DNA from 2 places in the Parapedobacter sp. genome. Region 1 is predicted to be linked to the other one. Evidence: riboswitches for the same ligand, from Rfam matches in the RefSeq annotation. Region 1 holds a riboswitch; the other holds the start of a gene.

Region 1 (5,605 bases):
GCCGGATGGTTCGGCCATCGACAAGTTCACCGCTAGCGCATTGGTACAACAAGAACCCGATGCGTCCAGCTTCCCTAGCGGCGGTATTCGAAACACGTTTGAAGCACGGGGCTACACCGGGTGGGACCCCTCATCCCCGGCCTTTATTTATGAAACCGGCGGCAGCAAAACGCTTTGCATCCCCACTATCTTTGTTTCGTACACAGGCGAGGCATTGGACTACAAGGCGCCCTTACTGAAGGCCATCAACGCCCTCGACAAAGCAGCCGTAGACGTCGCCAATTTCTTCGATAAATCCATCACCAAGGTAACCGCTTCCCTGGGTATCGAGCAGGAATATTTCCTGGTGGACCTGGCTTTGTTCAATGCCAGGCCCGACCTGCAGCTTACCGGCCGCACCTTATTCGGCCACATGTCGGCTAAGGGCCAACAATTGGAAGATCATTATTTCGGCGCCATCCCCGAACGGGTACTGGCCTTCATGGTCGACATCGAACAGGAGGCCCTCAAACTGGGCATCCCATTGAAGACACGCCATAACGAAGTGGCACCCTCCCAATTTGAGTGTGCACCGATGTTTGAGGAAATCAACTTGGCCATAGACCACAACCAACTATTGCTAAACCTAATGGAGCAGGTTGCGCTACGCCACAAGTTCAAGGTGCTCATCCACGAGAAGCCCTATGCAGACATCAACGGCTCTGGCAAGCACAACAACTGGTCGATGATCACCAACACCGGTGTGAATTTACTTTCTCCGGGAAAAACGCCGAAGAACAATTTGATGTTCCTGACATTTTTCACCAATGTTATCAAAGCGGTGCACGACCATGCCGACCTGATGCGCGCATCGATTGCCAGTGCCGGCAATGACCACCGCTTGGGCGCCAATGAAGCTCCGCCAGCCATCATTTCCATTTTCCTGGGGAGCCAGCTCAACGCCGTACTTGACGAGGTGGAGACGGCAAGGGTAGCCAAAAAGGTAAAAAACGAAGCATTGCTATGGCACGGCATTCCGAAAATACCGCAACTGACGCTCGACAACACGGACCGTAACCGGACGTCACCGTTTGCATTCACCGGCAACAAATTCGAATTCCGGGCTGTGGGATCGGCGTCGAACAGCGCCAGTCCGATGACCGTACTCAGCGCCATTGTGGCCAACCAACTCATCGATTTCAAGGCCGAGGTAGACAAGCAGATCAAAAAAGGCACGAAAAAAGACCTCGCGCTGCTCAATGTGGTCCGCAAATACATCAAAGAATCGAAAGCCATTCGATTTGAAGGCAACGGCTATAGCCAAGAATGGGAAGAGGAAGCCCACAAGCGTGGACTCTCGAACATTAAAACTACGCCGAAAGCGCTGGACGTGTACATCAACGAAAAGTCCATAGCGATGTTCGAAAAGCTGGCTATATTCAGTCACCGCGAAAGTGAAGCCCGCCATGATATCCTGCTGGAAAATTACTTCAAGAAGATCCAGATCGAGGCCCGGGTCATCGGCGAAATAGTAACCAGCATCATCGCACCGGCGGCATTCACCTACCAAAACACCCTCATAACAAATATAAAGGGCCTAAAGGACCTAGGATTGGCGGGCGATGCCTACGGATCCCAGGCCAACTTGGTGGAACGCATCTCGAACCACATCAACACCATTTTGGTCGATGCCGAAGCGATGCGGCAGGAACGTAAAAAGGCAAACGTACTCGAAGACACCCGCGAGAAAGCGATTGCATACGACGAAAAGGTGAAACCATATTTCGATAAAATCCGTTACCACCTCAACAAGCTGGAGCAGATCGTGGATGACCGCCAGTGGCCGTTACCCAAACTGCGTGAACTCCTGTTCGTTAGGTAAGTCCGCGCCCTACCGACGGTCCTTAAACGCAAACCGCACCAAGCACAATCTCCCTGCCGGGGGTGCGCTTGGTGCTTTTTCATTTACAAGCGGGCGCAGGGAGCTTTTTATCAAAAAATTTGCACAAACCGACCGCTCGGCCTATATTTGCATCCGTTGCGTGTAAACACGCACAAATCAACCCCTCTTCAAACAGGGTCTTGGTTTATAAAGAAGTGGCGAGAGACTGGCTCGATGACCCACTGGCAACCATCCGCAATCGGTGGATAAGGTGCCAATTCCTGTCCCGATCGATATGGATCGGGAGCATATAAATGATAAGACGATGAATACGCATCCAGAAACCAATATCCTTATCCGACAGACCGGCATACCCGTTGAAGGTATCACCCGGCATGCGGTTGCCATGCTGTCCCGAATGCGTCGCGGGACAACGCGGTGCACTGGCCGTTGTTGATCCCGATACCCGCACTGCCGTCGGTTGTGGTCTGTGGCAATACGGACAAGCAGCCGGGCAGGGCATAGCCGATTGCGCATAACACGTTGATCTATCATAAAAATTAAGTATATTAAATAATCGAATCATGGCTAATGAAAATCTGAAATTTGAAACACTGCAAGTCCACGCCGGGCAAGAAGCCGACCCCACCACAGGCTCGCGCGCAGTACCGATCTATCAAACCACCTCGTTCGTTTTCAACAGTGCGGAACACGGTGCAAACCTTTTTGCGCTCAAGGAATTCGGCAACATCTATACCCGGATCATGAACCCTACAACGGATGTCTTCGAGAAGCGGATGGCGGCGCTTGAGGGTGGTGTAGCCGGGCTGGCGGTCGCTTCGGGGCAGTCTGCGCAATTCATCGCATTGACCAACATCTTGGAAAGTGGCGACAATTTCGTTACCGGATCGAGTCTGTATGGCGGTACGTACAACCAGTTCAAGGTATCGTTCAAGCGGCTCGGCATTGAGGCGAGGTTCGCGAAAAACGAAACCCCCGAAAATATCGAAGCAGCTATCGACGACAAGACGAAGGCCATCTATGTGGAAACCATCGGTAACCCTAGCTTCAGCATCCCCGATTTCGACCGCATCGCAGCGATCGCCAAAAAATACGACCTCCCCCTCATCGTCGACAACACCTTCGGATGCGGCGGCTACCTGTTCAAGCCATTGGAACACGGAGCACACGTCGTGGTCGCTGCCGCGACCAAATGGATTGGCGGCCATGGTAACAGCATCGCCGGCATCATCATAGACGGTGGCAATTACAATTGGGGCAATGGTAAATTCAAGCAGTTCAGTGAACCGTCGGAAGGTTACCACGGACTCGTATTCAGCGATGTTTTCGGCGTGAATAGCCCGCTGGGCAATATCCAGTTTGCCATCAGGGCGCGGGTAGAAGGGCTGCGCGATTTCGGACCGGCCCTCTCGCCATTCAATTCGTTCCTGTTACTGCAAGGGCTGGAAACGCTTTCGCTCCGCGTGCAGCGCCACGTAGACAACACACTGGAGGTGGCCAAGTGGCTTGAGCAGCACCCGCAGGTGGAAAAGGTGAAATACCCCGGGTTGAAAAGTGACCCCAACCATGCCAGCGCACAGAAATACCTCAAAAATGGTTTCGGTGCCGTGCTGTCTTTTACGATCAAGGGGGGTGCCGAGAAAGCGGACGCATTCATCGATAATTTGAAACTGATCAGCCACTTGGCAAACGTGGGCGACACCAAAACCCTCGTTATACACCCGGCGGCAACCACACACCAGCAACTGTCCGCACAAGAGCAGAAAGAAGCCGGTGTTTTCCCGGGCGAACTACGGTTAGCCGTCGGCATCGAACATATCGACGACATCAAGGGCGATCTGCAACAAGCATTTGAGCAAGTGAAATAAAGGTTGTTTCGCCGGACGATCCGTCCGGCGAATTTTTTCCAACCCAACATTAACAAAACCATATCAACAGCAACAGCAAGCATGGATAACAAACTGACCTTGGGCATTTTCGGATTCGGCGTGGTAGGCCAAGGACTCTATGACATCATCCGCACCAAGCACCTCAACCTGGCCGTAAAGAAATTCGTCATCAAACACCCCGAAAAGGAGCGCAGCCTGCCGGCTGAACTTTTCACCACCGATGCGAACGCGGTATTGGACGATCCGGACATCAATACGGTCGTCGAACTGATAGACGATGCCGATGCGGCCTTTGATATCGTGGCCCGTGCGCTACGCGCAGGCAAGAACGTGGTATCGGCCAATAAAAAAATGATTGCTACCCATCTCAAGGAGCTGGTAGACATCCAACACCAGCATGGCACGAGCCTGCTGTATGAAGGTGCCGTATGCGGAAGCATCCCCATTATCCGGAACCTGGAGGAGTATTACGACAACGAACTGCTGCACGCTGTTTCGGGTATTTTCAATGGCTCCTCAAACTACATCCTTTCCAAGATATTCAATGAAAACCTTGCGTACGACACCGCCCTGCGGCAAGCGCAGGATCTCGGGTTCGCCGAAACGGACCCTACACTGGATGTGGGCGGGTTCGACCCGAAGTTCAAGCTGGCTATCGTCGCGTCGCACGCCTATGGGCTCTATATCTCGCCAGATGCCATCCTCAATATCGGTATCGACAAGCTCCGTGCCCCCGACATCCGCTTCGCGAACGAGAAGAACCGCCGGTTGAAACTCGTCCCGACCGCGCGGGAAATCAACGATAAGGCGGTTATCATGTACGTGCTACCCAAATTGGTCACGCCCGACAATATCCTGTACAATGTAGAAAACGAATACAACGGCGTATTGGTTAAAGCGGCCTTTGCCGACGAGCAATTTTTCTATGGGAAAGGTGCCGGTGGCCACCCCACCGGGTCGGCCGTGCTTTCAGACATCGCCGCCTTGCGCTATGGGTATCGGTATGAATACAAAAAGCACATCGATGCCGGCGGGTTACGGTATAGCACCGATTGGGAAATTCAGGTGTATCTCCGTTATACCGACGAGCAGGTGGTGGAAAAACTGGGGTTCACTTCCATCAGCGAGCGTTATTATGCCGAAGATTTCAAATACGTCATCGGCAAGGTAAACTTACGCCATATCCTCGAAAACAAGGCGGAGGTAGACCGCGATGGCGTATTCATCGCAGAAATCGGATAATGCAAGATCATATGCCGGGGATTCATCATCCGTTTGTAACAAAACAGGCGGGGGCCAAACATCTGGTGCCTTTTGCGCATTATAATGAGTATATTGTACAAATTGTAGTACGTTAAAACTATATTGCATGATGCATAGTACCCATGCCTTGTTTATCGTATGGTTTGGCGTTCCGGCTGTTGTGCAGCAGAGCGACACAACCGCTGTGGAGAGTCCTTGGGAGGCATATGGTTATATTGCCCTGGCGGCTGTTGTTTTGGCCGTTATCGTCATCGTTCTCATCAGGAAACAGTACCGTAAGTTCAACGAATAAGCTTACGGTTCCCTTTTCAATCCGAATTTCTCGATTTTGCTATACAGGTGACTCCGCTGGATGTCGATTTCATCGGCCGTCTTGGACACATTCCACCCATTCTTCTCCAGCTTATACTTGATGAATTCCATTTCCGTATGGTCCTTGAAATCCTGGAACGACGGAAAATCGTCATAATTGGCAACGGGACCTACCGTACTGGGGTGCTCCCGATCCACCCGGGTGGGTTCACTGTTTTCCATGACCGTCGTTGCTGCGCTTGGGTTGGCAAATGCACGT
Region 2 (5,605 bases), on a different contig from region 1:
ATTATGTAATTAGGTGCCACGGAAATTTTGGTCTCTGTCGATTATGTTGGAATGTGTATTATTGCCTTCCAAACGTTAGACAAGGAGGCATAATTGGAAATTCGAAATTTTGAACCGGCAGATTTTGTTTTTCTGCAGCGGTGGGTCACTTCTCCAGAGTTGCTGTTCCAGTATTCGGGCGGTCATTTCCAGTTCCCCTTAAACGTTGACCAACTGATGGAATACAGAAACGAGCACCCCGATAGGCCACAATATGTAGGGCTACTTGATGCCGTTCCTGTCGCTTTCGGCGAAATCATTCCACAAGACTGCGGCTGGCCGCGCTTGGGCCGTATCCTGATCGGGGACCCCTCCACACGCGGCAAAGGTTTAGGGCATCGGTTCGTTACGGCCTTGGTAGGGGAATGCGTACGCTTATATGGTTGTGACACCGTGGATCTCAATGTATGGGATGAAAATGTAGCCGCGAAACGCTGCTACGAGAAAGTAGGTTTTGTTTTCCAACAGCATGGCCATACGGTGGTACATGCGTTCGGCCGAGATTTCAATATCCATAAAATGGTGTGGAAAGCCCCATTGCATTAAAAAACCCCGCTGCCTGATAGCAACGGGGCTCGAAATAACATGGATGGATGTGGCTACACCGTTGCAGCCACGCCGCGTAGTGTCTTCGCAGCTTCAACCATGGATTCCAGCGCGGCTTTCGTTTCGGGCCAAGCGCGGGTTTTCAGGCCGCAGTCAGGGTTAACCCAAAGCTGTCCGGCAGGGATAACGGCTTTTGCTTTTTCAAGCAGTTTCACCATCTCTTCCTTGCTTGGTACGCGCGGTGAGTGGATGTCGTAAACACCGGGGCCTATGTCGTTCGGGTAGTTGAAGTCGGCAAAGGCATCGAGCAACTCCATCTGCGAACGCGATGTCTCGATGGTGATTACGTCGGCATCCATGGCAGCGATATGCTCGATGATGTCGTTGAACTCCGAGTAGCACATGTGGGTATGTATCTGCGTATCGTCTTCTACGTTTGAGGACGACACACGGAATGCACGCACGGCCCAATCGAGGTACGCCTTGTGGTCGGCCTTGCGGAGGGGCAGGCCCTCGCGGATAGCCGGCTCGTCGATCTGGATGATTTTGATACCGGCTTTTTCCAATGCCTGCACCTCATCCAAAATAGCCAGGGCAATTTGATAGGTGGTTTCAGACCGTGGCTGGTCATTGCGCACGAATGACCATTGCAAAATGGTCACCGGACCCGTAAGCATCCCTTTTACGGGGCGATTGGTAAGGGTTTGTGCGTAGGCTGACCAATAAACGGTCATGTCATTCGGACGGGAAACGTCACCATAGATAACGGGGGGTTTCACACAGCGTGAACCGTATGACTGTACCCAGCCATTTTTGGTGAAGGCATAGCCCGATAGTTGTTCGCCGAAGTATTCGACCATGTCGTTGCGCTCAAATTCGCCGTGTACCAGTACGTCGATGTCGAGGTCCTCTTGCAGGCGGATGGTCCGCTCGGTTTCTTCGGCGATAAGCTTGTCGTACTCCGCTTGGCTGATGGCTCCCTTTTTGAGGTCAGCACGCCATTTGCGCACGTCTCTGGTCTGCGGGAACGAGCCGATCGTGGTGGTGGCAAAGGCAGGCAGGTTGAACTTCGCCTGTTGCTTGGTCTTACGGTCGGCAAAGGGGCTGGTCCGCTTGGCATCGTCGTCTGTAATATTCTTTACACGCGTTTTCACATCGTCGCGATGGATGAGTGCAGAGGTGCGGCGGCTTTGTTGAGCAGCTTTGTTGGCCTCGAAGCGCGAAGTAACGGCGCTGTCCGCATCGCCGGTCGCCAGCGCGGCCAGGTCGGTCACCTCGGTAAGCTTTTGCTTGGCAAAAGCGAGCCAGTTTTTAACTTCCGCCGGAAGCGATTGTTCGTTGGTTTCCAGATCGAGGTCGAACGGGACGTGCAGCAGCGAGCTGGATGGTGCAACCCATACGCGGTCGGCACCTAATGCATCAACAGCCTGTTTGATTTTTTTGAGGGACGCCTCGTAGTCGTTTTTCCAGATGTTGCGGCCATCCACCACACCGAGCGAAAGGGTAAGGCCGGCAGGTACGCTGCCCAAAAGCTCGTCGAGCTGGTTTTCACCACGTACGAGGTCGATGTGCAATGCCTGTACGGGTAGGTTCAATGCCGTTCCTGCATTCTCGCGCAGCGATTCGAAGTAAGTGGCCACAACGAGTTTGGTGCCTTTTGCGGCAGCGGCGAGGCGGCTGTAAACCGTTTGGTAAAGTGCGCGGGTTTTGTCGTCGATGTCCAATGCGAGGAAAGGCTCGTCAAACTGCACCCACTCGGCACCTGCCGCGGCGAGCTTGCCCAATATTTCTTCATAAACGGGCAGCAGGCGGTCAATAAGGTCGATCCGATCGAAGCCGGCTTCTTTTTCTTTACCCAGCAATAGGTAGGTGATGGGGCCCAGTAGCACCGGCTTGGTGGTGATGCCCAATTGCTTGGCTTCGTTAAATTCATTTACTACCTTCTCGGAAGTGAGGCTGAACTGCTGGTCCTTCACAAACTCCGGCACGATGTAGTGGTAATTGGTGTCGAACCATTTGGTCATTTCCATGGCGGTTACGTCGAGTCCACCCTGCTGGAAACCACGTGCCATGGCGAAATATAAGTCGAGGTTGTAAGAAGAGGCACCTTCAACGGTGAAGCCTGCGTAGCGGGCGGGGATGGCACCTACGGTAAGCGTGAGGTCCAGCACCTGATCATAGAACGAAAAATCGTTGGAAGGGATGAGGGCGATGCCGGCCTCCTGTTGGGTTTTCCAATTTCCTTCGCGAATGGTGCGCGCGGCCTCCAGCAACTCCTGCTGGTTAATCTTTTTTGCCCAGTAGGCTTCGTTGGCCTTTTTCAGCTCCCGAAGGGCACCGATACGCGGGTAACCCAAATTGTTGGTTTTTAACATGATATTGTATAAATAAATGAATGTACAACGCAAAAACCTCCTTCCACTGTGGAATGAGAAGTCTTTTCTGGATGCTTTGGGGAGACGGCACAAGGGTCAGTTGTGTCTGCTTATTTTTCCCTACCCCCGCTTTTTAGTGGGGGAGAGTAGAATTTAGCACCTTGTCTGTAGACAGGTTGCTAAGGCTTCACAGGGTCCATTCCCTCTGCCTTTCTCCATAAGCGGCCGCTAAGGTCGGGATAAATTATGGAAACCACAAATATTTTTACAGATGGTCTACTAACTTACTAGGAGTTTATATCCCTTGCCGTGCACGTTGACGATTTCCACGTTGGAGTCGTCGCGCAGGTACTTGCGCAATTTACTCAGGAAGACATCCATGCTGCGTCCGTTGAAGTAGTTGTCGTCGTGCCAGATTTTCAACAAAGCTTCCTCGCGCGTCAACACGTCGTTTTTCTTAATGCAGAGCAGGCGGAGCAATTCAGCTTCTTTGGTTGATAGTTTTTGCTGTTGTTCCCCATAGCTGATTTGTTGCGACACGTAGTCGAAATGGTATTTCCCGATGTCGAATTGGTCGGCATATGTTTCTTCCTGTTTCTCACGCGTCGCCCGCTTGAGCAAGGCCTGGATGCGCAACAGGAGTTCTTCCACGCGAAACGGTTTGGTAATATAATCGTCGCCCCCTAGTCCGAAGGCCTCGGTTTTGTCTTCCATCATTCCTTTGGCCGTAGCGAAGATGATGGGTATGTCTGTGTTGGTTTTGCGTATTTCTTTGCCTAGTGTGAAGCCATCCTTGCGTGGCATCATCACGTCGAGTATGCAAAGGTCGAAAGTCTCTTTATTGAATTGTCGCAGCGCTTCGTCGCCATCCTTGCAGAGCGTAACTTCGAATTTGCCCTTCAGTTCCAGGTAATCTTTCAAGATATCGCCCAGGTTGGGGTCGTCTTCAGCCAGTAGAATCTTTTGCATAATGGTGGGTCTCCCTATCGTTCGAGCGGTAATGTAATTTCAAATGTGGTGCCTTTGTCTTTTTCGCTCCGTACATGTATTTTCCCATCCAAACGCTTTACGATATCGTTGACATAGCTAAGCCCCAGGCCGAAGCCTTTTACGTCGTGGCGGTTTCCGGTTGGGATACGGTAGAATTGGTCGAAGATCTTCGACAGTTGGTCGCGGCTCATGCCGATGCCTTTATCGGCCACCGTAATGTGTATGTGCTTGCCGTTGCTTTTGGTCCTGATGATGATATCTGGATTTTCGTTACTGTATTTTATGGCATTGTCCAAGAGGTTGAACAGCACATTGGACAGGTGTAGCTCGTCGCCCGATACAACGGCCTCTGTCGCGTCGAGGTGCGTGTTTACCTTGGCTCCATGTTTAAGCAGCTGCAGCTCCATGCTATCCACCACAGCCTGTGCCAAGTCGTTGATATCTACGGGCCGGTGTTCCAGCTTTAGGTTGTCTTTCTCGAGGCGGGCAATATTGAGTACGCGCTCGATGTGGTTGCCCAAGCGTACGTTTTCATCGTAGATAATGTTGGCCAGTCGAGTGGCGCGCTGTTGGTCGGCCGCGATTTCCGCGTCTCTGAGTGATTCGCTGGCAATCATGATGGTGGCTACCGGCGTCTTGAACTCGTGCGTCATATTATTGATGAAGTCTGTCTTCATCTCCGATATTTTTTTCTGGCGGAGCATGGTGAAAATGGTGTAGGTAAAGCTTCCGACCAATACCAGCAACAGCGTCACCGACGAAAATAGCATCACGGTCATGTTTCCCATCAACAGGTTGTCTTTGTTCGGGAAATATACCGCAAGGCGGCCAGACGAATTGTGGTTATCCGCCCGGAAGAGCTCGGTGGTGTATAGACTCTGCGGATCCGCTTCTTCTGCCTCCGACAAGTTGGCGAAAGATGCATAAAGCGTGGTGTTGCGGTCTTTGATTATCAAATCGAATGGCGACTCGATGTCTCTGACAACCAGTTCTTTTTCGAGTTCTGACCGGATGTACCCCACGTTGATGCGCTCACTGAGGGGACGCTTGTATAGCTCCATCTCCGCCTCAAAACCCTGTACCATCATGGGATTCTTGCCACTTATGATGGCAATGGTGTCCATCAACGTGTTAGCTTGCAATAACTGCAGTTCCCGTTCCTTGCGGGCAATCTCACGATCCATCTTGAGGTCTTGCCGGGGGGGAAATGCCTTTATAGCGTATTTGAGCCGCGTGGTGTTGAACTCATCAGGTCCCATCGGGATGAAGTAGCGCACACTGTCGTCTTTTGCCTTAATGGTTGGTACCCTTCGGGTGGCGGCGAGTCCGATGGAGTTGTCGTTCCGCTGGAATCCATTGTCTATGACAATGTTTGACTGATAGCTTACCGATACGAGGTTCTGATGAAATGGATTATTGATGTACGTTTCATAAAAATCGTTATTTTCAATGGGTATAACGATGGGGAATTTTTGATTCAGTTCCTCCTCCTGCTTTAGGAATGCCAAGCGCAATTCTGCTTGTTTTTGGCGCAGCTGTTCGATTTCCGTTTTCAGCCGGAGCTGTTCTTCGAGCTTTCGTTGCTCACGCTCGGCCCTTTCCTTGTTTTTGCGTTGCGCAGCGGCAAGTTGCATCACTTCGCGCTTCTCCGCCTT

The links. A riboswitch is a leader RNA that binds a small molecule or an ion and turns the genes downstream of it on or off. The one in region 1 is predicted to bind S-adenosylmethionine.
Region 2: linked by a shared signal. The riboswitch ahead of metE (5-methyltetrahydropteroyltriglutamate--homocysteine S-methyltransferase) and the one ahead of ACO1NT_RS00650 (O-acetylhomoserine aminocarboxypropyltransferase/cysteine synthase family protein) in region 1 are both predicted to bind S-adenosylmethionine.

What each region holds. Positions count from the first base shown of each region.
Region 1 covers NZ_JBMQOC010000006.1:20,441-26,045, forward strand. Annotated here, with positions in the region: gene ACO1NT_RS00640 (glutamine synthetase III family protein) at 1-1,861, shown strand, start outside; SAM riboswitch class I at 2,064-2,178, shown strand; gene ACO1NT_RS00645 (hypothetical protein) at 2,248-2,403, opposite strand; gene ACO1NT_RS00650 (O-acetylhomoserine aminocarboxypropyltransferase/cysteine synthase family protein) at 2,446-3,750, shown strand; gene ACO1NT_RS00655 (homoserine dehydrogenase) at 3,832-5,013, shown strand; gene ACO1NT_RS00660 (hypothetical protein) at 5,141-5,326, shown strand; gene ACO1NT_RS00665 (sigma-54-dependent transcriptional regulator) at 5,329-5,605, opposite strand, start outside.
Region 2 covers NZ_JBMQOC010000026.1:40,825-46,429, forward strand. Annotated here, with positions in the region: gene ACO1NT_RS04435 (GNAT family N-acetyltransferase) at 94-585, shown strand; gene metE (5-methyltetrahydropteroyltriglutamate--homocysteine S-methyltransferase) at 639-2,960, opposite strand; SAM riboswitch class I at 3,068-3,184, opposite strand; gene ACO1NT_RS04445 (response regulator transcription factor) at 3,240-3,929, opposite strand; gene ACO1NT_RS04450 (ATP-binding protein) at 3,944-5,605, opposite strand, start outside.